DNA from 3 places in the Paenisporosarcina sp. TG-14 genome. Region 1 is predicted to be linked to each of the others. Evidence: riboswitches for the same ligand, from Rfam matches in the RefSeq annotation. Region 1 holds a riboswitch; each other region holds the start of a gene.
What was found. Region 1 has a riboswitch for S-adenosylmethionine ahead of C406_RS0100475 (2,3-diketo-5-methylthiopentyl-1-phosphate enolase). Riboswitches for the same ligand answer to the same signal wherever they lie in the genome.
Positions count from the first base shown of each region.

Region 2: it holds a riboswitch for S-adenosylmethionine, as region 1 does, so the genes downstream of both, sfnG (dimethylsulfone monooxygenase SfnG) here and C406_RS0100475 (2,3-diketo-5-methylthiopentyl-1-phosphate enolase) in region 1, are expected to answer to the same signal.
Region 3: it holds a riboswitch for S-adenosylmethionine, as region 1 does, so the genes downstream of both, C406_RS0103150 (methionine ABC transporter ATP-binding protein) here and C406_RS0100475 (2,3-diketo-5-methylthiopentyl-1-phosphate enolase) in region 1, are expected to answer to the same signal.

Region 1 is NZ_AMGD01000002.1:23,279-33,642, reverse strand. Features, by position in the region: gene C406_RS0100490 (cupin domain-containing protein) at 954-1,478, opposite strand; gene C406_RS0100485 (methylthioribulose 1-phosphate dehydratase) at 1,494-2,111, opposite strand; gene C406_RS0100480 (2-hydroxy-3-keto-5-methylthiopentenyl-1-phosphate phosphatase) at 2,108-2,773, opposite strand; gene C406_RS0100475 (2,3-diketo-5-methylthiopentyl-1-phosphate enolase) at 2,770-3,993, opposite strand; SAM riboswitch class I at 4,097-4,200, opposite strand; gene C406_RS0100470 (DUF421 domain-containing protein) at 4,786-5,379, opposite strand; gene C406_RS0100465 (VLRF1 family aeRF1-type release factor) at 5,574-6,368, opposite strand; gene C406_RS0100460 (DHH family phosphoesterase) at 6,598-7,782, opposite strand; gene C406_RS0100455 (DUF4097 family beta strand repeat-containing protein) at 8,105-9,115, opposite strand; gene C406_RS0100450 (PadR family transcriptional regulator) at 9,115-9,432, opposite strand; gene phaC (class III poly(R)-hydroxyalkanoic acid synthase subunit PhaC) at 9,713-10,364, opposite strand, start outside.
Region 2 is NZ_AMGD01000028.1:63,884-74,247, reverse strand. Features, by position in the region: partial or broken gene C406_RS19505 (MDR family MFS transporter) at 871-2,335, shown strand; gene C406_RS19500 (HD-GYP domain-containing protein) at 2,798-4,231, shown strand; gene C406_RS0110085 (hypothetical protein) at 4,680-5,027, opposite strand; SAM riboswitch class I at 5,518-5,627, shown strand; gene sfnG (dimethylsulfone monooxygenase SfnG) at 5,931-7,019, shown strand; gene C406_RS0110075 (NADPH-dependent FMN reductase) at 7,016-7,600, shown strand; gene C406_RS0110070 (acyl-CoA dehydrogenase family protein) at 7,866-9,086, shown strand; gene C406_RS0110065 (OsmC family protein) at 9,558-10,010, shown strand; gene C406_RS0110060 (acyltransferase) at 10,332-10,364, opposite strand, start outside.
Region 3 is NZ_AMGD01000007.1:14,882-25,245, reverse strand. Features, by position in the region: gene C406_RS0103195 (spore coat protein) at 1-46, opposite strand, end outside; gene C406_RS0103190 (hypothetical protein) at 43-303, opposite strand; gene C406_RS0103185 (3-hydroxyacyl-CoA dehydrogenase/enoyl-CoA hydratase family protein) at 676-3,042, shown strand; gene C406_RS0103180 (acetyl-CoA C-acetyltransferase) at 3,068-4,243, shown strand; gene C406_RS0103175 (acyl-CoA dehydrogenase family protein) at 4,261-6,033, shown strand; gene C406_RS0103170 (arsenate reductase family protein) at 6,124-6,483, shown strand; gene gcvH (glycine cleavage system protein GcvH) at 6,553-6,933, shown strand; gene C406_RS0103160 (hypothetical protein) at 7,017-7,352, shown strand; gene C406_RS0103155 (thioredoxin family protein) at 7,366-7,674, shown strand; SAM riboswitch class I at 7,732-7,838, shown strand; gene C406_RS0103150 (methionine ABC transporter ATP-binding protein) at 7,925-8,950, shown strand; gene C406_RS0103145 (methionine ABC transporter permease) at 8,943-9,611, shown strand; gene C406_RS0103140 (MetQ/NlpA family ABC transporter substrate-binding protein) at 9,670-10,364, shown strand, end outside.

The DNA.
Region 1 (10,364 bases):
AAGGACATGCATTATTGGTTTCAGAAATGAATCTAGGTGTCGTTCAATGGCTGGCTATTGAACTACTAAAGAGAGATTCATCAGAGAATCAACCAATTAAGTGCTATATTGTTGAACATGACAACTCGTTTTATAAGAATAGTAAAATAGCTAAAAAGGACGTTATTTATACCACATGGTCACCTGAATATTTTCTAGAAGATGTTATTCTAAGCTTTCCTATATTCATGAAGCATCATAATCCCTCTTCTTTTATGAGAAAGTCTATGGTCTTATATTTAAGGAAACCTTAGGAAGTAAAAAATTTTATGGATGCTTAATACCTCATGGAAGTTTATACACTCTATAAACTTTAAGTTTTGGAAGGTGGTTCTTGTACATGATAATACTACTAATTTAATAGGTAAAATTTAGAACATGTTTATGAATTGTGGTATTTATAGATGAAGGTGCCTGACTCTCGAGATGCTGTCCTAGATGGTGAGAATTTAGTCGGTATATTGATGGTTTATCCTGGTAATGAATGCGATATGTACAATGTGTTAAGTAATAAAGCCATTTTTCCCATTAAAATAATTCCACTTATTTCCTTGTTGTTTGCGGGGTTTATGCTTCTATTTTCTTACTACTCTTAGATCAACTACCTAAAGGAGCTTACTACGTAGATGAACTGTTGTTAAAAACGGGCTTATAGTTAACGGATTATTTGAATGACTTTGTCATAGGAGAAAATGAACAGACAGACGTCCTGTTGCATCAGCGAATGCAAAATCATCGAAACTCAGATTCGACAGACAAGTAACGCTCTTTGTGGTATATATTAATTGCATTTAATATTTATATTCGATTGCAATATAAAATCCAGCAACTACTTTAGTCACTGGATTTTTTCATTTATTGTTTATATGTTCTGAAATAAGTAGAAGGTAAGATAAGATAATTACTATTTAATCTTAGACACTTTCCTGATATACAGGTACCCATCCCTCTATCGTAACAAATATGCGAATAGCAACAACTTTACGATCATCAGAAAGCGTAAAATAATGAAGAATATTTTCTGGTACTGATATTAAATCACCTGGTATTAGATGTACTTCAAAAAATCGTTGGTCTGCGGACTGAATAATAAATACACCATGACCACTCACAATGAAACGAACTTCGTCATCAGTATGATGATGTTTTCTTTGGAAGTTTTTTAGAAGATTGTCTAAATTAGGGTTAGAATCTGATAAGGAAATTACATCTGATGCTTTGTAGCCACGACGTTTTGAAATGTCTTCAATTTCCGTTTCGAAAGCTACCAGTATTTCCTCTTTTTCATCATCACTTAGAGCAAATTTTTCGCGCAGGTTTACAGGAAGTTTTTCAATGTCCCAATGTTCGTAAATAACTTCTTGTTGCTCCAAAAATGAAGCTACTTCATTTTGTGTTTCAATTACTTCGTTTGTTCCTTGAATTTTTATAATCGCCATTAAGATCTTCCTCTCTTATTTAACATTTAATTGGTCCAACGTTAGTTGATATTGGAATAAAAACTCACAAGCCTCTAGAAGTTTTTTTGCTTCGAAACCATTTACTCCCCATACCGTAATCCCGTGATTCCTAATCAGTACAGCTCCTTTATCACTTTTGACATGCGATTGGAACTCTTCCGCCAATTTTGGTATTTCTCCGAGATTAGGAATGATTGGAATACTTAGAACATCATCTTCCTGCCAAAGATTAAACGCTTTGATAAGTTCTAGACCTTTAAAGTCAATCTTCCCAGATCTCCCATATAATTCAGAGATAACGTTATTTGCAACTGTATGTACATGGAGACTACAACCAGCAGTTGAATTATTGTAGACGGCACAGTGTAAAAGTGTTTCAGCTGACGGTCTGAGATCACTAACTTCAACTGAACTCCCTTTGTTATCAACAACTAAGAAGTCTTTAGAAGTTCTTTTTCTCTTATCTTTACCACTTGCTGTTACTAGGAATTGGGTTGGGCTATCGTTTACTTTAATAGAAAGATTCCCACTTGTTCCCATAAACCAATCTCGAGTAGCTAACTCATCTTTTATATCTGCTAGTTCATTCCACTTCTCCTGAAGTAGTTTCATGAGTTCACATCCAATTGTATCTCGATAATCGTAATTACATCATGAAAATTTTCATACTTTTCGTAAGGCAATCTTAACTCTTCACATTTTTCAATGAGAAAATCTCTTGCAATTACTATGTCTGCAAGCTTAGCCGCTTCTAGGTCTGTAATTGAATCTCCGATAACTATGCTAGTAGCATCTTTAGGAAGAAGATTTCGCATGATAGACGGTTTGCAACAACCGCACCCTTGACTAGCACAAGTTTCATCACATCCAAAGGGGAAAATAATTTTAATAGTATCTTCAGAAAAGTCAGCTATGTTGCAATAGATGTCTTCAAATGGACCATATGGCTCTAGAAGAGGTTTGACGAAAAAATCAATTCCTCCACTAACGATATACAGGGGGATATTGTGTTTTTTTGTATAGGTAACAAATTCTCCAAAACCTTCACGAATCTGCGCTTCTTCAAGTACGTATGAAATTACTTCATCCTTTAGTGAAGACGGCAGCAGTGAAAACATCTTTCTAACTCCCTCTTCAATTGAAATATTTTGTGCTAAAATATTATCTTTTGTTGATTCCCATTCAGGGGGATTAAACTTTTTCATAATATGAATAATGTTGTCCTGAGTCGTTACAGTCCCATCAAAATCACAAAAAATAGTTAGATTTTTCATTTGTCACTTCCCCATAATTTAAGTGCTTCTCTTAATTCATCTTGTTCTTTAACTACTTCCGACAATTCTTCACCTTCTAAAACAGCATCAATTGCTTGTCTGAATGCTCGTCCACCACCAGCTGCACCTGACGGATGTCCGTGCACACCACCGCCAGCATTAATCACACAGTCAATTCCATAATCCTGAACTAGTAGCGGGACTAGCCCCGGATGGATACCTGCAGATGGAACTGGAAACGTTCGTTTAAAAGTGGTTTCTTTCGTCAATTCTTCAGCAATTGCAAGGGCTACATCTTTTTCTAGAGCTACACTACCATATGGCGATGGGAAGAGTGACAAGTCCGCACCTAAATAGCGTGTTAACTTCCCGAGGAGTAGTGGATTAGATACCCCGTAAAATGCAGAAGAAGTGAAAGCTCCACTAAATGCTGGATGAGCCATGATTGGTAATTGAATTTCTTTGTCTTCGGCTAACTCTTGAAGGACATCAAGTCCATACGTATGAACATTGAATAGTAAGGCATCAGCCCCTAGCTCACTCGCCCTCTTCGCCTTACCTCTTAGTTCAGATGTTCTCCCTGTTAAATTAATTGCATACAAAGTTTTATGTCCAGTTTCTTCATATACTTGTTGTAATACTTTTCTACCTCTTGTTATTCGCTTTTCAAATGGAGTATGATGATTTTCAAATAAAATCTCATCATCCTTAACAAGATCAACTCCCCCTAAAGCTTGCTCTCGTAATTGCGCTACCAAATAATCTATGTCCCTACCAATTACTCCTTTAAAAATACTCATAACCAGTGGTCGTTCATGAACATTAAGAATAGTACGAATTCCCTCAATCCCGAACTTAGGACCTGGAAAATTACTTTCTAGTTTCTTTCCAAATTCTAAGTCTAGTAATTTCACTTTACCGTCTAGAGACAGCTTTCCGAAAACAGTCGCCAAGATCGCTGGTATATCTGACGTGAAATTTGCGCTAGGATAAGAAATTTTCACTTCTGCTTTAATTTCTTCCGGTGTTATTGGGTAAGATTCGTCTACAAACTCTTTTATTGATACGACAATACCTTTATGTTTTTTTAGTTGTTGTTGATCGAGCATCGGTAAATCCGTCCAAGATCCAATTGTTAAACCAAGTGCAATTCCTTCTGCCTTTTTCTCAAAAGAACCAGGCTTTCCATAAAGCTGATAGCATGCTGTTATTTGGCTCATGTTGAACTCTTCTCCTTTTGTATGTATGTATTAACATCAGTTTTAATTTAGTTGACACAAAAAAACCTCATCATAATAAGAAGAGGTTAACAGGATAAACGTCTTCTTATCTCTCAGCAATAAGCTGTAAGAATTAGCACCGTGTCCAAAATTGAATCGGTTGCCGGGTATCATAGGGCTTGTCCCTCCACCTGCTCTAAATAAGAATAATTATATTAATTTTAGGATAAGAAAAAGTAGGAGTCGTTATTGTGTAAAATGCCACGCTTTTCTTAAAAATGAATTTGTTTGATTATTTCATCAATTAGATTGATTGTCAATCATTTATCAATATTTTTATTTCCCTGGAAATAGTTCACAGAATTTTCCGCTAAATATAGAATTGCCAAGAAATAGAAATAAGAAATGAGCATTTTATACGTCAAATAAGTTTTATTTAAATAAAACTTAGAATAAGAAGAGATATAAGCATGAACCTTTGACTGAAGAAAAAACAGCTTCATATGAAATAAAGTAATTTATCACACTTACACTAAATAGAGGAATTGACTTTAGCTCCTTTTTTCTTATAATGGATGTGTAAGAATTATAACATTATGAAAAATGAAACGCTCTCAGATGCATTACTTCATTTGCATTTTTATTATTAAGTTTTATAAATACCGTTCGATTCTCGCATAATATTATAAAATATGAATATCCTTTAAGAGTAGACCCATTTAATAATAGATTAATACTTTATTAAAATTATATAATCTTAAAGGGTAACTTCACCATTGCATTATTAAATACTTATTGTAAATGACTTGGTACATCAGTCGTTTCCTTGTTTATTGTTTCGGTAAAGATATTCTCTTGAGAATATCTTTGGTTATTCAAATTTAATTTGCCGGATTGAATTAATTGAATCAGGTTCCGTATATCTTCTTTTGTTGCAGGCTGTTTAGCTTCTTTTAATAAGTATCCTAATTGCCCACTAGACTCAATTGTTGCAATTTGAACATCATTAATTGAAGTAATACCAGATTGCCGAAGTCTGGCTTCTAACTTATCCACCGGTAAACGGAGCTTCTTTAAGTTCTTCTCGTTTAAAACACCGTTTTCAATTACTGGTAAAGCTTTGCCTGAAAGTGTTGTTTCAGCTATATCAAATTTTACTTGAAAGTATTCCGTAATTATTAGGCTTAATACTAATACGGCCGCTACGCCAAAAGTTGTCCAGAGTCCTCGTCCTGTGACAGGCTGGATAAGCAATGTACCGATTCCAATCATTATTACTGTTTGAGGAATCGTCATCTGAGATATTGATTTTCTACCACTTACCCTTAGGATTAGTGTACCAATTACGAAAATAAGAACTGTTTGCCAAATCAAGTTTAGATCCATACTTGAACTCCTTTCCATTTCCGATTAATACATATGTTGGAATGTTCTTCTATGTGGAACTATAAGTAAATGCCCATGACAGATACATTTTAAATAATGAAAGTTATAACACTTACACTACACAAATTTTGTCATGAGCTACTTTTAAATTAACGTTTAAGAATTAGTACTATTCAGTTGAGTTTTGTACTATTTTATTTCTCGAAAATTTGATGAATTACTTCATTCGGTTGACTATTATTTAAATTTTTATATATACAGCTCGCTGGTTTATCGCGCAATGTTTCGGAGAAAGCAATTGCTAATTCTGCTTCACCCGCTACATGTATTTCACTCCAACCACGACTTTTTTTCAGCTGCTCTACATTTGTACCCATCTCCTTATAGAATCTGTACAAGTTTTCTCTAAGGCGTGATTCTAAGAAGTCTACTTTACTGCTCCCAATTACATGTTGACCATCAGGGTCCATGTTTTTCTCTTCTCCCCATTCTTCAAGATTCGCATCAAATATGTAGACCAATTCATCTTTGATGGATCCCATAGCGGTATCGAATATGCGAACTTCCCCAAAGCTTGGCAAGATAATTCCTGCTTCCGGATATGCTTTATACATATATTCCATCTCTTCAAGCACTGGATGGTCTTCCCAATGAAAGCTTGATTTCACAGGTACTTGCACATAATAAACTGACCACAGTGGAGGGTTCTCTGATGCAAAAATCACGACTCCTTTGTGTAAATCATTTCGATTATCTCCGATTTCATCCATTACTTTTTTCTTGAGTTTTTTAAAAGATTTCAATTCTGTATCATTATTGGAAGCTGCTAAATACTTGTCTAAATCCTTCAAACCGTTTTTCAAATGAATTTTCCATGCACCATTCAACTGTTCAGGGTCACCTGGATTAGTGTTCAAATATACACTCAATACACTTCTCTCACCACTGTGATATTCTTTTAAATACTGAATTTCTTCTTTCAATCCCATAAGTCATGTAACCTCCTTAAATTCCTCTACATTACAAGGATGCCCTTTAAGCACCAAGTTTATTACGAATTCCTAGATACAAGTTATTGATAATTCTGTAGCTCCAGAAATGCTTTTCTATATTTATTAAAAGTCTAATGAAAGAAGGTGTCATTCATCTCCAACTTTTTTTTGATGAGGGTTTTTGTAAGGCATTGTTAAACCGTCTAAGTTTTTCGTTTCATACTATTCATCTTTTTAACTTATTGGCATTATCCATTAAATAACTTACAAAAGTATCGTCTCTAACTAGCCAGGCTCCGTGATTTCTTTTTAAGTATTTTTCACCTTCTTCAAAATTCACATAAGTCGTATCAATTCTTTTTTTATTTTGTTCAATCACCCAATCTTGATCATTGACTTGATATAGAAAAAAGACTTCATTTATTTGGTTTTTATACAGAGAACCAAATTTAGACCGTTTCAAGTTATAACGATTTCGTTTCGCGTCTTCTCTGAGAGGATCTATGTGAAACGTTCCAACCACAAACTTCTTGTAGGCTTCATCAGTCAAAGAACAACCCGAAGCTTTTTCGTGCCCTCCACCACCGAACTTACCGGCTACTTCAGACACATCAATATGGTCGTGAACCGTTCTAAATCCTAATCGTTTTCCTCCTATATTTAATATGGCAATATAGTCAAGATGCGGATACTCTTTACCCAGTTCATTTCCAAGCTCAGAATGATATGATTCCGCGTAAACGATTCCGGCATAATGTTCACCGACTTTAGACTGAACAAGTTCTCGTCTCTTCCGGCGAATATAACGTTCAATTTTATTATCTTCCATATCAAGTATTTTCTTTTCAAACTCATCAAAAAAGAAATGTTCGCTTGTCATAAGTCGGCTAATCATTTTTTCTTCAAATTCTTCAATTGACACTAAAAAAAAGAGTGCATTTAGGCGCTGGGCTTGAAAATTCTCATTTTTCTCCCATTCCCAAGTATCATACTGTCTAACAAGCTCTACAAATTCCGAGACAGATCCAGTTGGCTCCATTAGTTGATGCTCCACAAGAAATTGATAAAATAGAGAAGTTGCTGAAGTTAATTTTCCTTCGTCATCTTCTACTACCACATGCCCCCAATCATAATTATTAAAATGAAGAGCCGTCTTATGGTGATCAATCAATTGAACCTTTCCTTCAGCTTGATAAAATGTATTGAGCTTCTTTTCATTTGCTTCATTTACAGATAAATCCGTAATAAATAAAAATGTATCCTTACTATCATTTTCTAAAAACCATTCAACTTCACGATTAAGACTCGCAACAGAATTGTATCTTACCTTCACCTGTTTACCAAAAGCGAGCTTTGCTAAAATACCACATCCAACTCCATCCAAATCACTATGGGACAACAGTTTTTTCATGTTTTCACCTCAATATATAGTATGGTTTCAAAAGGGTTAAATTATTGATTAAAGATGATGTTTTTTACTCAGTAAATTGAGATATGTTTCTTAAATATTGAAACCTTTATGTTTTAATGAATTTAACTCATAATAAAAAGACCGTAATCTAAATGAAAATAGATAACGGTCTTTTTATGTGAGCTTTGATAGTTCCCAGTTGTTTAGCTTACCTATTGATATTCTTATATTTCATTTCACAAGTAAAAATATAAAAATTAGATTTACTAAAAGCAATAAGTTTCTTGTGTTCTTAGAACTTCGGCACTGTTAAGGTTTAAAGCTAAGCTTCCTTTACCGTAATGCTCCCATTATCCGAACTCAGCTGAATTAGCACAGAACCATCTCCGAAAATCATGTCCCTCGACTTCTCACCAAATACGCTTACTTTACCCCAATCACGATCCACTCGAATTGTAGCATGTTCCGGTTTGTGATTCATCGTAAGTTCAATGCTACCATTATCAGTCTTCAAGCTGATCGGCTTAGTCAAGATTTTTACATAGCCTACAATTCTTCCATTATCCGTTTTTGCTTTAATCATTCCCTGTACATCATGTAACTCAATGCGACCATTATCGGACTGCGCGCTTACTACATCAGCCTTCACATTACTAAGCTCTAAACGGCCATTATCACTTTCTACTTCAAGTTCAGTTACCTGCACATTCGTCAGCATAATACGACCGTTATCAGAAATCGTGCGAAGTTGCTTTGCTACTACGTGACTTAACTCAATGCGACCATTATCTGACTCTATCGCCACAACCTCAGCATGCATTGAATGGCCCTTCGTTGAACCATTATCATTATTCACTCTAATCGATTCATACATTTGAACCGGCAATTTTACCGACACTAAAGGTACCTTCAATCCAATACCAAATGGGAAAAACCGACGTGACTGCTTCACTTTAATCATAAGTGTATCACCCATCACATCCATCGAAAGCAACGTTTGATTTGAATGATCTGACATATTCACATGTGCTATTTCGTCATGCGACGGTTCAATTGTCAAATTGCCATTCTCAATTTGCATATCCACTTTCCTATACTCGCCAGCCACCGGTAAATCCTCTGGAATCATGTCATCCTCGGTATATGCTTTCAATAGTTCAGACGCAATAAATTTAGACGTCCCAAGAGACTCTATAATTTCCGCATCTGTCTTGCCGTCCTTATTGCCATTCACAAAATACTCATTGAAATCACTAATAATATCCTTCAGTTCATCCGGCTTTAAGTTCCCTAATTCATTTTTCAATTCCTCTAAATAAAGCGATTTCTCCATCATACTTCCCCCTTGTCTAACAATTGATGAACCCCTTCAACAAAATGTTTCCACTCCGCAAGCTGATCCTGCAAATAGTTCTTGCCTTGTACCGTAATCTGATAATACTTACGCGGCGGCCCCTCTGTTGACTCAGACAAATACGTCGTAAAATATCCCTCTTTCGTTAAACGCCTCAATAATGGATACACCGTACCTTCCGATATTTCAATACTATCCGAAATTGCCTGCACCAACTCATAGCCATAGCGGTCTTGTCGATCCACTAGAGCCAATACACACAAACTCAGGACACCTTTCTTAAACTGCACATTCACCCATCATCCACCTCCGGTACTATCTATTGAATAGTACTATATCATAACGCTATTACTTAATGCAAGGTACTGGATATTTTTCAATTGCTTGACGAAGAAGCATTTATCAAGAAGCTGAAATTACACTCAATCAACCTACTATGTTAATAGTTAACTCTTAACATAGTAATTTTCTTAACACTAGAAAGTGAATTTCAATTATTTTAAATGTCATGAGTGGATTTTGTCGTATTAAAAAAATGCCAACACAATTTTAAATTGTGTTGGCATTTGAAACCTTTTATGGTTGTGAATTTTCTCTTAGCCACGTATCAATAAGTGGATATGTTTCATTAATTGCTTTACGTCCGACAACAACTGAAACGTGACCTGTATCCATCAGATGGAAAGTCTTATTTTCACTTGATATTTTAGCATTTAGCGGTTCTACCTGGTTTGGAGCAGCAATTACATCACGCTTACCTGCAATATTTAAAACGTTTGCTGTAATCTTACTTAATTCAACCTTTTTACCTCTTATATATAACTCATCATTGATTAATTTATTCTCTTGATAAAATTCAGTAATCCATTGTCTATAAGCTTCACCTGCAAATGGAATTCCATCATTCAACCACTTTTGCATCAACATCCAGTTGTTTACGAAATTCTCATTATCAGCTCGATCAGCCAGACTGAGGTATGGACCATAGAAATTTGCTATAGGGTTTAACAGCTTGTTTCCGAAATCGATCATATCATGAGGAATCATACCAAGTGTGTCAACTAGTTTATCTACATTAAAATGACGTTTGTCTAACCAATTTGTAAATAAACCCGCATCTGTAAAATCAAATGGACTCGTCATGAATACTAAATTTCGAATTGGTAAGTCAGTATGGAGAGCAGCAAAAATTGAAGTCATCGTTCCACCCATGCAGTAACCAAACAAA
Region 2 (10,364 bases), on a different contig from region 1:
TTTCTTTATCGTACATTTGCGCTACCGCACGTTTCGTATGAGTCAACAAGCATGAAAACCACATACTTGTGGGTCTCATTCTTCACGCTCTTGCGGCCATGCTAGGCGCAAATGTACTCTTTTGTTTTTCATGTGACATCAACAGCATTATTTAACATAGCTTCTCTATAGCTTCTAATAAATTGTGTTTGGATAGAAAGAAAGTCGTTTCCCTATTTTTTAAAACATAAGAAAGTTTATAAAATTGATGTGCTAAGAACCCAGTGTTCATGGTGTTTTAATATATGGAGACTAACATGCTAAAACGGAATTTCTCTGATGTGACTCTCGTTAATTCGAGTAATGTGAAGTCGTGATTACCTTTTTTAGAAACGTAATTTTTCTCTCAGTGGAAGTGGATTTTGATCAGTGATCTATCTTTGTTTAGTAATGGACTGCACATGAAAAATCGTCCACTAAATAGGGGTGTGGTGCTTTCATTAAAAGATAGGACTTTTTTTATTTTTTAACTATTTTGTTACCATTGTTCATTTTTAAAACGTGAATGATTGTAGTGAAAGGCGGCGAGAAAACATGTGCTCCTGCGGTTACTCGTCGCAAAGATAGTGGACGAATGACAGTTCGTCCACTATCTTTCCAGCGGGAAAGCGAGTCCAGGTGAGACCCCACAGTCGCTTGCGACGAGGAGGCTCACGGACCGCCCGCGGAAAGCGTCCGCCTGTAACGGAAATCACTAGACTTAAAAGAATGCTGTCCTATTCTTCAAGTTGTGTAGTAGGTTTTTTCGGTTTTTCTTAGAAAGTAGTTAACATAGCCATTTATAAAAAAAAAAATTACTAGAATAACAAAAATAGTTGGAGGAATACAAGAATGACAGAACAAAAGAAACCACCTTATGGCATTATAGCCATTTTATTTACAGGGGCGTTTGTGGCTATATTTACGCAAACTCTATTGAACATCGCATTGCCTTCCATTATGACAGATTTAAAAGTTGAGGCTGCAACGGCACAATGGCTCATAACGGGATATATGCTCGTGAACGGAATATTAATTCCAGCCAGCGCATATTTTATTCAACGCTATTCGAACCGATCCATTTTCATCTTGGCGATGTCGTTATTTTCGCTCGGTACATTGCTTGCTGGTTTAGCTCCGACTTTCGGTGTGCTTCTTGCAGGTAGAATGATTCAAGCATCTGGTGCTGCTCTTATGATGCCACTCTTGATGAACGTGATCCTAGTAGCATTTCCTATAGAGCGCCGAGGCTCAGCAATGGGGATATTCGGTCTTGATTGTTGCACCAGCAATTGGTCCGACACTTTCGGGCTATATTGTTGAACATTATTCATGGAGAGTATTGTTTTTCATCATCCTGCCACTGGCTTTGATCCCACTAGCATTAGGGATTTTCAAATTAAAGAATTTAACATTCCAAAACAAAGATTTGACATTGGATAAAATGTCTCTCGTCTTTTCAAGCCTTGGTTTTGGAGGAATCCTCTACGGATTTAGTGCTGCTGGACAAAACGGATGGAGTGACCCGTTTGTATTAGGGACAATTACCATTGGTGTTGTGTCGCTAGTAACATTCATCTTCCGTCAATTTAAATTAAAAGATCCATTACTTGAATTTAGGATTTACAAATATCCGATGTTCGCTTTGTCATCCGCGATTTCTATCGTCGTATCAATGTCAATGTTTTCTGCCATGATTCTTTTGCCGATCTATGTCCAGACGATTAAAGGAATATCACCGATTGATTCAGGTTTGCTCATGCTTCCAGGAGCTTTAGTAATGGGCTTTATGTCACCTGTCACTGGTAAATTGTTCGATAAGTACGGTGCCAAAGTACTCTCGATTACAGGGATGTCAATTGTAGTGATTTCCACTTATCTCTTCAGTGATTTAAGTATGGAAACGACGTATCTACAGATCATGGGCATCTACACAATTCGGATGTTAGGTATTTCAATGGTTATGATGCCGGTCATGACGAATGGCCTAAATACGTTGCCGATCAAAGCTTATCCGCACGGAACAGCGATGAACAACACCCTACAGCAAGTATCAGGTGCCATCGGATCTGCACTACTAATCACAGTCATGAATACACGAACGACTTCGACAGCGAACGACTTGGCTTTAAGTGGAGCAGACCCAGCCAGTATTATAAAGATCTCCATGTTGGAAGGAGTCAATCACGCTTTCCTCATATCAACGTTTATTGCAGCAGTTGCATTACTACTAACATTCTTCATTAAAAAGCCGAAACGACCGGTAACTGAAGAAGAGAAAGACCTCGCGGGTAAAAAGGTACCCTTTAAAAAATAATAAACTAAAGGCTGGACCGAATTCGGTTCAGCCTTTCCTATGTGCGCTTTTATGTTAAAGTAGGTATTTGTGACCATATATTAAAGTAGTGCCAATATACTAATATATGTTATATTTAATATAATGGATTTTTGTGTGATTAGTAAAATTAGGAAGTAATTTCGTATGAAACTGAATTAAATTTAAGTTTATACTAAAAACAGTAGATTTAAGCTTATGAAGAAAATGTCATTAAGACATGTTGGTAAATCCATTTTTGAGGTAATCGTTAATATGTTCATAATTCTCAACAGTAGGGCTCGCTCCGCATTCCACCATCAGACGTGGCAGATAATAGATACTGCTGCTAAGTCAAATTAGTCCTGCTGTTTTAAGGTCGCAAAAAATTAATGAACTTATGGCTAGTACCTACAGATACCGAGAAGCAAAGAAATCCGAGAAAAATAGGGAGTGTAGTGCTATATGGACGATGATTTATACTTTAAAACTGAAGAAAAAGCAGGGTTAATCATTGGGGATAAAGAGCTAGTTCAAACCGAAGGAAAAGCAGACCTTGCAGCAGAGCTAGTTATTGCGAATAAGGAGCTAGCCTTTCAAAATAAAGAGAAAGATAAACGAGCTGCAGAATTAATCATTGCAAATAAAGAACTTGCCTTTCAGAACGAAGAGAAGGCAGCCCGAGCAGCAGAATTAATTATTGCGAATAAAGAACTGGCCTTTCAAAACAAAGAGAAGGATAAACGAGCAGCAGAGTTAGTCATTGCAAATAGAGAGCTAGCCTTTCAAAATAAAGAAAAAGATAAACGAGCAGCAGAGTTAATCATTATGAATAAAGAGCTAGCCTTTCAAAACGAAGAGATTTCATATCTTAGCTACTATGATCAATTAACAGGTTTATATAACAGAAGATTTTATGAAGCAGAGTTAAAGAGACTGGATACGCCGAGGAACTTGCCTTTGACTATCTTAATTGGTGATCTAAATGGTTTAAAGCTAATCAATGATTTCTTTGGACATGCCATGGGTGATGAGTTGTTGAAAAAATCTGCAGAAATAATTAAACAAGGTTGCAGAGCTGATGATATTGTTTCCAGAATCGGCGGGGATGAATTTGTTATTCTGTTACCTAAAACGAATGGTTTTGAAGCACAGATCATTATCAACCGTATCTTGGAATTGGCTTCACTAGAAAAAGTAGGCTCAATTGATATTTCTATTTCATTTGGTTATGAAACGAAGAAGAATAAAGAAGATGAAATACAAGAAGTATTCAAAAAAGCAGACAAACATATGTATACGATTAAACTTTTTGAAAGCCCAAGTATTAGGGGAAATACAGTTGATATGATTATTAAGGCTTTTCATGATAAGAATAAAGGGGAGGAACAACACTCCCAAAGAGTGTCAAAACTATGCGAAAGCATGGGACAAGTTCTTGGACTATCTGAGTATAAAATTAAGGAACTCAAAACAGTTGGATTACTTCACGATATAGGTAAAATAGCTATAGATGAACTTATACTCAATAAGCCTGGCAAACTTACTGACGGTGAGTGGAAAGAGATTAAGCGCCATTCAGAAATAGGTCATCGAATTTTAAGTACACTAAATGATATGCCGAATATGGCTGATTATGTTTTATACCATCATGAAAGATGGGATGGGAAAGGCTATCCGAGAGGCTTGAAAGGGAAAGAAATACCGTTTGAGTCAAGAATAATAGCCATTGTTGAAGCCTATGATGCGATGACGAGTGAAAGGACGTATAGCAGTACTCTGTCAACTGAAGCTGCAATAGAAGAATTGCAATTACATGCGGGTATTCTATTTGATCCGGAATTGGTAAGCTTATTTATCGAAAAAGCTTTAGGGAATAGTTTGATAATAAGAACTTAAGAAAGACGAGTAATTACCTAAGCCGTTCAGTTTTGAATCACTTTTCTTGAATTATAACCCTAAATAGACACCCAATTAGCTATACATTTGGAAGTCTATTTTTTATTGATATATCAAGGTTTGTATTGATTTTCTCCTTAAAATAATCATCTCATTGACAGATCAATTATTGCTATTACAATTGTGATTGTAAACTAAGTATTTAGGTATCTAATTCGTATGATAAAGAGGGATGGAATTGCATTGACGTAAATATCACTGAAAAAATAAACAAGAAACCTGTTAACTGGGAAATAAATGCTTGTGTTTGGAAAAGAGAAGAAAACACTGAGTATTTCCTCAGTGTTTTTCTAGTTCTAATTTTTAGTAAGCCTAGTTTTCATCTCTACTTATTAAACTTAAGCACGAATTAGTTCAATATGAAATGATAATTTAATAAAGCATCCTGTTATCCCTTTAATAATTTGTGTTGTTTACTGTTTTTAGGAATGACTATCAATTTAGTAATTAAAAAAATACCAAGAAATATAAAACAACTTAAAACAGTTTTATCGCTTGTAACTAGATTTGACTGGATTATTTGTATTCCGACTAATACGTTTAATGTAAAAGAAATGAGAAAACCCAAAAGTGAGACAGACTCTAGATAGTATCCAATTAATGTCCTTTTGTAATTAGATAAATCTGTTTTTCTAAGTCGTTGGATAGTCATAATATGTTGGATTTGTCTAACTAAACCGTATGTTGTACCTATTATTACAAATACGACCATAACGTAACCAATTGAATCATCCACTATTTAACACTCCTCTTTTTTCGATTTTTCTAATATATTGCGCTCAACTAACCTGCATCATTAGTTCATTGAAGAAATATCTTTTATTTATTATACCAACAATATCCATTTTCACCTCTAAAATTTTATAAAAGCACCTCCAAATGAGGTGCTAATTTGGGTTATATTTGGCTGTTTATTTTGATAATAAAACAGGTTTGATTTGATCGTTTATTTAGGAATAAGTGATCCAAAACCGAACGGCTTAGCATTTACCACGCGTCCGTCCGTAACGGAAATCGACAGAATATTTGTATTTAGAATGTTCGTGTTTACATCCGGTTTTATTAATTATGAAATTGACTCAATTCGTACTATAATTCACTTCCATCATTCACTTATTATCGTGCAATAAGAGTTCAAAAAAATTCCAAAAAACAATTGACATTATTCTGAAGATGCAGTATTGTTTGATATTAACGAAAACAAACTTGAAAATTTAATAAAGTATCTCTTATCAAGAGTAGCTGAGGGACTGGCCCGTTGAAGCTCGGCAACCACTTATTTTCGAATAAGATGGTGCCAAATCCTACAAAACGTATACGTTTTGATAGATAAGAGAGGACTTTGTATTTAGTGAATTCTGCATCTCTCTGTCTTGTGAAGAGGGGTTTTGAATTTAATACATACTGTGCCTCTCTTTCTTATGAAAGAGGGGTTTTTTGTATTTCTACAATTTTTTTTAGTCTTGATGAAGTACTTTAAGGAGGTGATGGGCAATAAAAAAAGAGATGAAAGTATGACAGTACTTTCATCCCTTGTAACCATACGATAAACCCTGAGGAGGGCTTAGATCGCTTTACTATTTTAACATTTAAGCGTATTTACGTCCATGTCAGGAAAACCCTGAGGAGGAAGTTAAACATGAGTGAATTAAAATATGCGTATTGGGTTCCGAATGTAAGTGGAGGTCTAGTTGTCTCTAAATTACCCCAAGAAACCGATTGGTCATTTGAAGCCAATAAAAGATATGTGCTAGCAGCAGAAGATGCGGGTTTTGACTATGCCCTTTTGCAAACACGATTCTTTGCAAGTTATGGAGCGGAGTATCAACTTGAAGCGGCAACATTAGCAGCGGCACTTGCCAGTGTAACGAAAAAAATTAACCTAATCTCAGCTGTGCATCCGGGGCTATGGCATCCAGGTGTATATGCAAAAATGATGGCGACATTAGATCATATTAGTAATGGGCGGGCGGCAGTCAATGTAGTTAGTGGCTGGTTCAAAGGAGAGTTTACGGGATATGGAGAGCCTTGGCTTGAGCATGATGAGAGATATCGTCGTTCAGAAGAATTCATTAGAGTTCTTAGAGGACTGTGGACAGAGGAAGAAACCACGTTTAAAGGCGATTTTTATAGAATTAATGGGGCCCCACTAAAACCCAAGCCCGTTCAAAAGCCAAGTCCACCTATTTTTCAGGGAGGCAATTCAAGAGCAGCAAAAGAAATGGCTGCCAGAGTTTCAGATTGGTATTTCATGAATGGCAACACAAAGGAGGGCTTTAAAAAACAAATTGAAGAAGTGAAAGAGTTAGCTAAAATAGAAGGCCGAACACTCCAGTATGCCGTCAATGGATTTGTTATTGTGCGCGATACGGAAGAGGAAGCAATTGCAGTGTTGCGTGATATTGTGTCAAACGCTGACGTGGAAGCTGTGAAAGGTTTTGGGGATGCAGTGAAACAAGCGGGAGCTTCATCAAAGGAAAAAGATGGCATGTGGTCAAATTCCACATTTGAAGATCTGGTCCAGTATAATGACGGCTTTAAAACGGGGTTAATCGGTACTGCTGAACAAGTGGCAGATCGCATCATTGAGCTGAAGAAGTTAGGCGTTGACCTTATCCTGACAGGTTTCCTTCATTATGAAAAAGATATTAAGGATTTCGGTGAAAAAGTGATACCGCTAGTGAAGAAAAAAGAAGCACAATTACACAAGGAAGTGGTGAGCGTATGAAAATTATCGGCCTAACTGGAAGTTTATCATCTTCATCTAAGACATTTAATGCTGTTGACAAAGCCCTTGATTTTGCAAAGTACAATAACCCTGAGATAGAAACAATCCATCTCCATTTAAAGGATCTATCAGTAGGCTTTTGTGATGGTAGGGACCCTGCACTTTATGAAGGAGATACCAAATATTTGATTGATCAACTAGCAAATGCGGATGGCTATATTATTGGTTCGCCCATTTACCGCGGTACCTATACAGGTGCTTTGAAAAATGTATTTGATTTAATACCAAATGACGCTTTAAGAGGGAAGGTAGTTGGCTTCATTGCAACAGGAGGAACATATCATCATTATTTGGCGCTAGAACATCAGTTTAAACCCCTTGCAGGTTACTTCAAAGCGCATGTAGTCCCGGGCAGTGTGTACATTCATAATGAACACTTTACAAACAAAGAAATAAGCAGTTACGAAATTCTTGAGCGACTTGAAGCATTGGCAAGTGATGTAGTGAGCCTTACACGTTTGATCGATAAACGTTTTGAGGGAGCTGATCAACCTGCCATTCCGAGAAAAGTGCTGGTCTAGAAATGTACACATAAAAAAGGGAGGTAAAAGTACGGGAATACTTTTACCTCCAAAATAAAGATATGTAATCACTAACACCCTATCAGTGGATGTAATAATGAAATTATCTGAATATTTTACCATATGTAAGACTAGTAGTCTATGATACAAGCGCTTAATGAGCCGCTTTACAGGTACTAGACATTAATGAAATACCATATTGAATGATCCGTGACTGTTTGACTATAAAATAATTATCAATAAAACACAGGAGGTAGCATCCATTATGTCTATTGATTTATTGGAACGACCAACCTATTTAAAAAGTACAAGAGACTATTACGAAGAGATTCGAAAAGAAATCCGAAGCATTGTGAATGAAGTCATATTGCCGAACGCGGACATTACGGATGTAGAAGGACGTTTCCCGAGAGAAAACTTAGAGGCTTTAGTTAAAAATGGATGGGGAAATATTCTTGTCCCTAAGAAATATAATGGCTTGGACCTTGATCATGTGGCATTTGCCATAGTGGCAGAAGAAATCGGTAAAGCATGTGCGTCAACAGCACTTGTTTATGTCATGCATGTAGGGGCGATTCAAACCATCACTCTTTATGGAAGTGAAGACCAGAAGGAACGCTGGTTAAAACCGATTGAAAAAGGATGGATTGGAACATATTCTACTAGCGAAAAAGCATCAGGAGGACACTGGTGGTACAATTTCAGCCAAGCCAAGCGTAGCGGGGAAGATTATATTTTACATGCAGATAAATCGTTCACAACAAGTGCAGGTCAAGCCGATTTCTATGTCGTTCAAACTCGTAGCCCGGATGCTCTAGATGCAACGGATATTAGCTTTTTCATCGTAGACGGCAAGCTACCAGGTATTAAAGCGCAAATATGGGATGCCCTAGGTGTACATGGCAATCATAGTGGCCCAATTTCTTATCACAATGTACTAATTCCCAAACGCGATATCCTAGGTGGAGAAGGACGTGGGAAGGATATTCTGCTACACGGCGTATCTCCTATTTACCTGATCGGACTTGGATCTGCCTGGTTAGGTGTAGCTGAAAATGCACTTCAACTCGCAACGGAGCACGCGACGAAAACGGTTCACCGAGACTTTGACAATCGCATAGGCGATTATCAAGTAATCAGACAACAACTGGCAGAAGCTAAAATATTAATCGAGAGTACAAAACCTTGGCAAATCGATCTCGCTGAACAATTAATTATTTTACAATCTGAAGGAAGAGACCAAGGAGAGTTAACTTTGCCTCTTACAGAATTCAAAGTTCATGCTTCTGAAGTAGCGAATAAAGCGACGCGAACGGCGATGGATGTCAGCGGCGGTTATGGATACAAAAAAGGTCCAATCGAACGTCTTTTCCGTGATGCACGAGCTGGAATCGCCATGGGTCCATCCAATAATATTGCAAGGGAATGGGTAGGCAAGGGGCTTCTAGGACTTCCGCTCGAATTGTGGACAAAAGGTGGAGAATAACAGGCTTGGCACGTATTGATCTAGTTAAGCTTCATTTATAACAGGTCATTTCCTATATAAATGAACTATTTCATCTAACGAGGGCTCATTTGCTGCGATGTTGATGTCGATTAAAAGGGGGGATAACAGGCATTGCAAGTATTGATCTAGTTAAGACTATTTATGTTAGTTTCATTTCCATCTAGATGAAACTGATCCATCTTCAGAGCGGCTCATTTGCTGCGGTGTTGATGATTCACTATACCGTCCCAGGTCGAAACAATTTTTGGCGTTTATAACAGGTCATTTCCTATATGAAAAAAAATTCATCTTCAGAGCAGCTCATTTGCTGCGATGTTGATGATGTAAAAAAGCACCCTCAGTAAGAGAAATGATAAACAGGTAATTAGTAACGCGATAAATAGATTTACAATTTTGATTATTTAGATTAAAATAAAACCTACCAAATAACTAGGAATTAGGGGAGATTATATGACAACTCAACAATTATTAAAGGTGAACACAAGTGGAAAATGGGAAAGTGGTTTGAAAACGTCAATATCGGTTAGAGATTTTTCACCATTAATTGTTGATGAACCAAAAAGTCTAGGTGGTACTGATGAAGGACCAAATCCTGTTGAATATGTATTGGCTGGGTTGTCTAGCTGTACTTCCGTTATGATTGGGATCATTTCGAAAGAAAAGTCTTTTTCCTATCAAGGCGTAGATTTTGTAAATGATGGAACACTAGATTTACAAGGATTAATGGGAATCAAAGGGATTTCACCACATTTTCAAAATGTGAATTTTGACGTTATTATTAGTACGAATGAAGATCTTTCTCGGATAGAGGAATTAAAAGAAGAAGTAGAAAAAAGATGTCCTGTTTATAATTTATTAATAGATGCAGGTGTTAAGGTAGAAACAAATTGGATTAAGAAATAGGTTAGATTCAGAAATGATGTTAGTAGGTTGTGTTACTACAATGGGTTTTTCGATAATTCATTGAAGTCTTTTTATTTGCGACCAAACAGACAATCAATTTACTGTATATTTACTACACGCTGTCGTCCAGATTGTCGTAAACCAGTCAATGAACAACAAGTGGGTTAATTAATAAGGGAAGAATACTCCTTTTTTAATAATGATAATTGAATAACACTTCTTTTTATATGTGAACAAAAATCAGGCTGGATTACTCCCAAAGAATTGAGAGTAATCCAGCCTAAAGTGTATTTGTTTTTCTCATATCCCTTGGCAAATGAACTAAGGAACCATTTTCCTTAAAACAGGTATCTT
Region 3 (10,364 bases), on a different contig from region 1:
TTTCAGCAAAAGGAGTTTCTGGATTTTTCACAGTTTGTTGATTCATGAAACTGGACCTCCTTCACTTTGTTGTAATGTCTTTAATAACTCATCATAATGATTGACGTGCATTTGTTCGGCTGCTTCAAATTCTTTTTTCAAATCGGGTAGTTGACAATTTTGTGATGCCCAATTCATTTTTTTAGCGGCTGATAAATTCCATGACATCATATCTTTGTAATAAAGAAAATCCTTAGTCGATATCATTTTAGGTGGTTCTGGATAAAGCATTTGTTCGTCTTTAGGTTCTGAAAACAAGTTCATTTAGTGTACCCTCCTTAAAATTCTAAATTAGTATGTGGAGAAGATGGTTAAATATACGCTTTATCGTCTATTTTATCCATGCAATTAACGATAGTAGAAATATTTTCAACTTTAGAAGCATAATATAATGAAATGGTATTTAAATAAATGGCAACTTAAAATTTTTGTACTTACAATTATTTTTATATGTAGTAATTATAGAAAACTTGGTAAGTACATAAACATGATGAAAATTTCCTTTTCCAATTATCATTTAAATATTGCGAAAAAAGTGAAAATGATCTAAACTAAATGACATAGATGTTGTTTCTATTTTTTTTGATTAATAAATGAATGAACATTCATTCAAAAAATATAAGGGAGGCTTTGCACGTGACTTATCAAATTAAAAAAGCTGCAGTTTTAGGTTCTGGTGTAATGGGTTCAGGTATTGCAGCTCATTTAGCAAATATCGGTATTCCTACATTATTGCTTGATATGGTACCTCGCAATTTATCAGAAGAAGACAAAGCAAACTCAAAAGCTCGTAATCAAATTGCACAAGGATCTTTAGAAAAACTACTTAAGCAAAAGCCTGCACCATTAGCATCAAAGAAAAATCTTGCACTATTGAAGGCTGGAAATTTTGAAGATGACTTAGATAAATTAAAAGATGTAGATTGGATAATCGAAGTAATTGTTGAGAATCTGGATATAAAAAAAGGACTTTACGAGAAAATAGATGCTGTACGTAAACCGGGAACTATCGTTAGTTCTAACACATCAGGTATTAGCATTAACTCGATGGCTGAAGGCCGTTCTGAAGATTTCCAAAAGCACTTCCTTGGTACTCATTTCTTCAATCCACCACGTTATTTGAAATTGCTTGAGGTGATTCCTGCAACTTCAACATCGTCAGAAGTGATTGAATTCATGAAAGAGTTTGGAGAAGATCGCCTTGGAAAAGGTGTTGTAATAGCGAAAGATACACCAAACTTTATTGCTAACCGTATAGGAACGTATGGACTTTTAGTCACACTTCGTGAAATGTTAGCTAGAGGATATTCTGTGGGAGAAGTAGATTCGGTCACTGGACCTGTCATTGGTCGTCCTAAATCTGCAACCTTCCGAACATTAGATGTTGTGGGGCTTGATACATTTGGACACGTAGCAAAAAATGTATTTGATCAAACAACAGGCGACGAACAGAAGGTGTTTGAATTACCAGCGATGATTACGAAAATGCTGGAAAATGGTTGGTTAGGAGCAAAATCTGGGCAAGGATTCTTCGTTAAAAAAGGGAAAGAAATACTTGAATTAAATCCTGAAACGATGGAATATGAGACTGTGAAAAAATTAAAAACACCTTCACTGGAAATGGCAAAGCAACAAAAAGGACTTGCCGCAAAAGTGAGAACGTTAACATATGCAAAAGATCGCACAGGTGAGTTGCTTTGGAGCATATTAGCACCAACGCTTACGTACTCAGCAAAATTACATGGTGAAATTGCTGACGACATTGTCGCAATAGACAATGCCATGAAGTGGGGCTTTGGCTGGGAACAGGGACCATTTGAAATATGGGATGCCATTGGCGTAAAAGAATCAGTCGAAAAAATGAAAGCTGAAGGCATAGAAGTTCCCGCTTTCGCACAAAGTTTACTAGACCAAGGTTTTGATTCTTTCTATAAAGAAGATAATGCTGAGACTTATTTTTTCAATGGCCAAGATTACTCGGCTGTTCCTACAAATGAAAAAGTAATTAATTTAAAACAATTTAAGAAAAAACACGGAGTCATCAAGAAAAATTCGGGTGCTAGTTTAATAGACTTAGGGGATGGCATAGCTTTACTTGAATTCCATTCACAGGCAAATTCAATAGGTCCTGATATTATTCAAATGATTAACTTCGCGGTTGATGAAGTTGAGAAAAACTTTAAAGGCCTTGTTATTGGAAATCAAGGAAAGAACTTCAGTGTTGGAGCAAACCTTGGCATGATTTTAATGGAAGCCCAAGATGATAATATTTTCGAACTTGATTTTGTAGTTCGCTCATTCCAAAATGCAATGTTGAAAATCAAATACAGTTCAAAACCAGTTGTTGCAGCACCTTTCGGAATGACGCTAGGTGGAGGAGCGGAAGTTTGCTTACCTGCTGCACATATTCAAGCGTCTCATGAAACATATATGGGATTAGTTGAAGTGGGAGTTGGTCTTATTCCTGGTGGTGGTGGGAATAAAGAATTATATATGAAACATTTAAAAGGATTGCCAAATGGTGTACACATAGATTACCAATTCGTGGCAAATAAAGTGTTTGAAACGATTGCCACGGCTAAAGTATCGACTTCTGGAGAAGAAGCACGTGAAAATAACTTCTTAAACTTTGTTGATGGTATTAGTGTGAATGCTGATCACTTAATCTATGATGCGAAACAAGTTGCGCTATCTTTATATGAAAATAACTACAAAGCACCACTTCGTGAAAAAGTTCCTGTTACAGGTGAATCAGGTTATGCAACTCTATTACTTGGAGCAGAAGGTATGTTTTTATCTGGTTTCATCAGCGAGCATGATTTGAAAATCGCGAAGAAATTATCTTATGTATTAGCTGGCGGAAAAGTCCCATATGGCACGTTAGTTGACGAACAATGTTTGCTCGATTTAGAGCGGGAAGCATTTTTAAGTTTAGTAGCAGAACCAAAATCTCAAGCCAGAATGCAAAACATGTTGGTTAAAGGAAAGCCGCTTCGTAACTAAAGAGCGGTATAGAGGAGGAGAACTTATGCGCGAGGCAGTAATAGTAGCAGGTGCCAGAACACCTGTAGGGAAAGCGAAAAAAGGCTCCCTTGCAAAAGTGAGACCAGATGATTTTGGTGCATTAGTTGTAAAAGAAACGTTAAAACGAGCTGGTGGATACGATGGCCCAATAGATGATTTAATTTTAGGTTGTGCAATGCCTGAAGCAGAACAAGGAATGAACGTAGCTCGAAATATCGGTGCACTTGCAGGTTTACCAGATACTACACCAGCGATTACGATAAATCGTTTCTGTTCATCAGGACTTCAATCGATTGCTTATGCTGCAGAACGCATTATGCTTGGCCACTCACAAGCCATTATTGCTGGTGGCGTTGAGTCTATGAGTATGGTGCCAATGATGGGTAATACAATTCGACCGAATGCAACACTAGCTGAAACGGCTCCTCAGTATTATATGGGAATGGGTCATACGGCTGAGCAAGTTGCAGTGAAGTATGGCATCACACGTGAAGAGCAAGACGCATTCGCGGTGCGTTCACATGAACTTGCTGCGGCAGCAATTGCATCTGGAAAATACAAAGATGAAATTGTACCAGTTGAAGTACTGAAACGTTATCTTGATGAAAATAATAAAGCGCAAGAAAAGAAATTTATGTTTGAAATGGATGAAGGTGTTCGGGTTGGGACGAACATGGAGACACTCGCAAAACTTCGTCCAGCTTTTAATGTACGAGGGACAGTTACCGCAGGAAATTCTTCTCAAACGTCTGATGGTGCAGGAGCATTACTTGTAATGGATCGTGAAGTTGCAACTGCTCAAGGTTTAAAACCAATGGCGAAATTCCTTTCATTTGCTGTAGGCGGCGTACCTCCAGAAATCATGGGAATAGGACCTATTGTGGCTATTCCAAAAGCGTTGAAAATCGCTGGTCTTTCCATAGAGGACATTGACTTGTGGGAATTAAATGAAGCATTTGCTTCTCAATCCATTCAAGTAGTACGTCATTTAGGTATTGATATTAATAAAGTGAATGTCAATGGGGGAGCTATCGCTCTAGGTCATCCACTTGGCGCAACAGGTTCCATATTAACGTTGAAAATGATTCATGAATTAAAACGTCAAGGGAAGCAGTTCGGAGTTGTCACAATGTGTATTGGTGGAGGAATGGGCGCAGCAGGCGTATTTGAAATTCTTTAATACTAGGAGGAAATAATATGACAGAAATGATTAAAGGTGGAAGCTTTTTAGTAGAAGACGTGGCAATAGAACGTGTCTTCACACCGGAAGATTTTACAGATGAGCATAAAATGATTGCAAAAACTACGGAAGACTTCGTATCACAAGAAGTTGTTCCAGTCATAGAAAAATTAGAAAATCACGAATTTGAGCATTCTGTAAAACTTTTGAAATCAGCAGGAGATATTGGTTTACTTGGGGCTGACGTTCCAGAAGAATATGGCGGTCTTGATTTAGATAAAATTTCATCTGCACTAATTGCTGAAAAAATGTCTCGCGCAGGTGGATTCTCGATTACTCATGGTGCTCATGTGGGGATTGGTTCATTACCAATCGTTCTTTTTGGAAATGAAGATCAAAAGCAAAAATATTTACCAAAACTCTCAACCGGTGAGCTAATCGCGGCTTATGCATTAACAGAGCCAGGCTCAGGATCAGATGCATTAGGTGCTAAAACTTCAGCTAAGTTAAATGCTGAAGGCACGCATTATGTATTAAATGGTGAGAAACAATGGATTACAAATGCAGGCTTTGCTGATGTTTTTGTCGTTTATGCAAAAATTGACGGAGACAAATTCTCTGCGTTCATCGTTGAACGCGAATATTCAGGTGTTTCTGTAGGTGCTGAAGAGAAAAAGATGGGTATTAAATCTTCTTCAACTCGTACATTAATTCTTCAAGACGCTCAAGTACCTGCTGAGAACTTACTTGGTGAAGTTGGTCGTGGTCATGTAATCGCATTTAACATCTTAAACATTGGTCGTTACAAATTAGGTGTAGGTACAGTCGGTGCTTCAAAGCGTGCATTTGAATTAGCTGTAGCATATACAAATCAACGTCAACAATTTAAAACGCCTATTTCATCATTCAATTTGACTAAAGAAAAATTATCAACGATGGCTTCAAGATTATATGCTTCTGAAAGCTTAATATATCGTACAGTTGGATACTTCGAAGATCGTATGAGTCAATTGAGTGCAGACGAACAAAAAGATGGCAAAGCGATAGCGGCGTCGATAGCAGAATACGCTATTGAGTGTTCAATTAACAAAGTCTTCGGTACGGAAGTGTTAGATTACATTGCGGATGAAGCAGTCCAATTACACGGTGGTTACGGCTTCATGCAAGAATATGAAGTAGAACGAATTTACCGTGACTCTCGTATTAACCGTATTTTTGAAGGAACAAATGAAATAAATCGTTTGTTAGTCCCTGGTACTTTCTTGCGTAAAGCGATGAAAGGTGAACTTCCAATTTTACAAAAGGCTCAAGCTCTACAAGAAGAGTTGCTAATGATGATGCCTGAAGAACTTGAAGATGCACCTTTAGCACAAGAAAAAATGCTTGTACAAAATGCTAAAAAAATAGGATTATTAGCAGCTGGTTTAGCTGCACAACGATATGGTACAAAGCTTGAAAGTGAACAAGAAGTGCTTGTAAACATTGCGGATATCGTTAATAACTTATTTGCAATGGAATCAGCTGTTCTTCGTACAGAAAAAGCTATCCAACGTGTTGGTGTTGAGAAAGCAAATCAAAAACTTTTATACACACAAATCTTCTGCCAAGAAGCATTTGAACTTATCGAAAAAGATGCAAAAGAAACATTGATTGCTGCAGTTGATGGTGACAACTTACGTATGATGCTTTCAGCACTTCGTAAATTAACGCGTTCAACTCCTTATAACGTTATTGCTAAAAAACGTGAAGCTTCTGTTAAATTAATCGAAGCTGAAAAATATATTGTTTAATAGACACATTAAATAGAAAATCCGACCGCTTCCTATGAGGCGATCGGATTTCTTTTTTGTTATTATGATATAAACCAAGGAGGTTAAAGTATGTCGATTACGTATTATGGATATCCTAATTGTGGAACCTGCAAAAAAGCAAAAGCATGGTTAGATGCTGAAGGAGTATCGTATAATGAAGTACATATTGTAGAAACACCACCTTCAAAAGAACAATTGAGAAAAATGGTGGAGATAAGTGAACTTCCTCTCAAGAAGTTTTATAACACGAGTGGAATGAAATATAGAGAGCTTGGCTTGAAAGATAAAATTTCAACAATGACAGATGACGAGCAGTTTGAATTACTAGCATCAGAAGGGATGTTAATTAAAAGACCTCTTGTTACGGACGGTTTAAAAGCAACAGTAGGCTTTAAAGAATCGAATTTTGCTGAGAACTGGAAAAGCTAATTACCTTGTTTTTAAAGAAGAAATATGTCAAAATGAAGTTGAATGTATTACATATCTGGAGGGGTATTAATGAGCACACCAAAAGATTTACGCTATTCTGAAGAACACGAATGGGTTAAAGTTGAAGATGGAAAAGCTCGCATCGGTATCACACACTTCGCTCAATCTGAGCTTGGTGATATTGTATTCGTTGAACTTCCACAAGTAGGCGACGACATTAAAACGAACGAGCCTTTTGGAAGTGTTGAATCTGTTAAAACAGTTTCTGAACTTTACGCACCAATTAGCGGTAAAGTTGTTGAAGTCAACAGTGGCTTAGAAGACAGTCCTGAATTTGTTAATGAATCTCCATACGAAAACGCGTGGATGGTTGTTATTGAGCCGACGGATGTTTCTGAAATTGAATCTTTAATGACAGCAGAGCAATACGAAAAAATGACTCAAGAGTAAAATCGTTTATTAAACGCCGACATATGTTCGGCGTTTTTTGCATCTGTCGAGTATAAGTCAGTCTATCCAGGAGTGATCATGCGGTGGATAAAATCATAGTTGTAGAAGGACGTTCAGATAAACAACGATTATTGCCTCTTCTTGCAGAGCCTGTTGAAATAATTTGTACAAATGGAACTGTAAGTGCAACTCGTTTAGAAGAGTTACTAGATCCTTATGCAAAATTGGATATTTATGTATTTGTAGATGCTGATAAATCAGGTGAGAAATTGCGAGCGCTCATTAAACGTGAATATCCTGAAGCGCTTCATCTATATACTGATATAACATACCGTGAAGTAGCGACAACCCCTATCAAAGTCCTTGCGAGCATTTTACTTGGAGCGAATATTGATGTGAAATCGGAATTTATTGTATAAAAGGATGAAGATAATGAAAGAATGGACAACTGCAGAGTGGGAAACTAATTCTCAAAGCGCCAATATTGCAGCTTATTATTTATACGCCCCAATGTGTGGAACTTGCCAAGTCGCATCCAAAATGTTGGAAGTGGTGGAAGAACTCTTGCCTAATGTGCAAATAGGGCAAGCGAATTTAAATTATGTAGAGGATTTAGCTATTGACCAGAAAATTGAAAGTGTACCGTGTTTAATAATTGCTCAAAACGGACAAATTCAAGAAAAAATATACGCATTTCAATCAGTTCCTTTTTTGTATAATCAATTGAGAAAAAATATTTGACGTTCACTTTTGAACGTGTTACATTATCAGTCGTAACAAAAAACTTAATATCGTAAACTCTTATAAAGAGAGGCTGAGGGAAGTGCCCTATGAAGCCCGGCAACCGTCACAATGTGTGAAATGGTGCCAAATCACTCAAAGTATATTACTTTGAAAGATGAGAGAACGGTCTAACGTATATAACTATGCATTTAGTCCCTTCTGCTTTTCTGCGGAAGGGACTTTTTGAATTCAGAGGTGAACTAGAGAAATGATTCAATTACAAAACTTATCAAAAACATTTCAAACAAGTAATGGTCAACTTATTGCAGTAGATGACGTTACATTGACAGTTGAACAAGGTGAGATTTTTGGCATTATTGGCTATAGTGGTGCTGGTAAAAGCACATTAATTCGTTTGTTAAATGGACTAGAAAAACCGACTTCCGGAAGTGTGACAGTTAACGGCCAAGAAATATCATCAAGCTCAGGTCAAGCGCTTCGCAGTTCTAGACAGAAAGTTAGTATGATTTTTCAACACTTTAACTTACTGTGGTCTCGAACAGTTGAAGATAATATTTCATTCCCGCTCGAAATTGCTGGAATAAGCAAAATGAAACGTAAGGAACGAGTAAAAGAGTTAATCGAGCTAGTTGGATTAACTGGGAGAGAGAATGCGTATCCTTCTCAATTATCAGGTGGACAAAAACAACGTGTTGGTATTGCGCGTGCGCTTGCAAATAACCCCGAAGTATTACTGTGTGACGAAGCTACATCAGCGCTCGACCCCGAAACAACGGATCAAATACTAGAGTTGCTCGTGGATATTAACAAACGCTTAGGGTTAACGATTGCACTCATAACACATGAAATGCATGTTATTCGTAAAATCTGTCATCGCGTTGCTGTCATGGAAGCGGGGAAAGTGGTCGAAATGGGTTCAGTACTCGAAATCTTCCAAACACCTCAACAGGACATTACGAAACGCTTTGTAGCACAAATAAATGGTCCAGATGAAGCAAGTCAAACAATCGCTCATCTTATTGAGCAATATCCTTTAGGCAAACTCGTAAAGCTAGTGTTTGTTGGGGATCGAACAGAACAACCTATCCTTTCGAGGTTAATTAAACAATATCAAGTTGAAGTAAACATTGTGCAAGGAAATATCTCACAAACTCAAAATGGTGCATACGGAACATTGTATTTACAAATTGATGGTGATTCCTTAGCGATTGATGAAGCAATTGATTATTTACATGGACAAGATGTTCATACGGAGGTGATCTCACATGATTGAAAACCTTCTACCTAATGTTGATTGGGAAAAAATGTGGGAAGCTACACTGGAAACACTTTATATGTCTGCAATGGCCACTGGTTTCACATTTGTCATCGGACTTGCACTAGGCATTTTGTTATTTCTGACTAGCCCACATCAATTATGGGCAAATAAGATGGTGTATTGGTTAACGGGGGCATTTGTTAACATCTTCAGATCCATCCCATTTATCATTCTAATCATTTTGTTAATCCCGTTTACTAAGTTTTTACTTGATACCATCCGTGGTGCAAATGCAGCATTACCAGCACTTATCATTGGTGCTGCACCGTTTTATGCACGCATGGTGTTAATTGCTTTACGTGAAATTGATAAAGGAGTAATCGAAGCTGCTCGCTCAATGGGTGCAAGGACGTCGACTATCATTTGGAAAGTGTTACTACCCGAGTCATTTCCTGCATTACTTTCTGGACTTACAGTAACAGCTGTGGCTCTCGTTGGATATACAGCAATGGCAGGCATTATTGGAGCTGGAGGATTAGGAAACTTGGCATTTTTAGATGGCTTCCAACGTAGTCGTGAAGATGTAACAATCGTCTCGACAATCTTCATATTAGTAATTGTATTTATCATCCAATGGAGTGGTGATGCCATCACATCTAGATCTGATAAACGTTAATTTGGTGCCTACGAGTAAATACTCGATCACATATAACACAAAAAAGGGAGAGACAATCATGAAGAAATTTGTAGCAGGAATTTTATTATCAGTAAGTGCCATCACACTAGCAGCATGTGGTGATAGTGATGCTGGAGACAGTGGAGATAGTAAAGAACTAGTGGTGGGAGCTTCAAACGTTCCACATGCTGAAATATTAGAACAAGCAAAACCGTTGCTTGAAGAACAAGGGATTGACCTTGTAATCGAAACATATCAAGACTATATTTTACCAAACAAAGACTTAGAATCTGGTGATTTGGATGCAAACTACTTTCAACATATACCTTATTTAGAATCACAAATCGCAGATAATGGCTATGATTTCGTCAATGCTGGTGAAATTCATATTGAACCTATCGGTGTTTATTCTAAAAAATATAAATCATTAGAAGAACTTCCTGAAGATGCAACAATCTTAATTAGTAATTCTGTTGCTGACCATGGTCGAGTTCTTTCAATGTTAGAAGCAGAAGGATTAATTAAATTAGCTGACGGTGTTGATAAAACAACAGCAGAAGTGAAAGATATCGTGGAAAATCCAAAAAACTTGGAATTCGATGCAGAGTATGAAGCGGCACTTCTTGTTCAATTGTATGAAAACGAAGAAGGCGACGCGGTATTGATTAACTCAAACTATGCAATCGATGCTGGAATCAACCCATTAGAAGATTCAATCGCGATTGAAAAAACTGATTCACCTTATGTAAACAT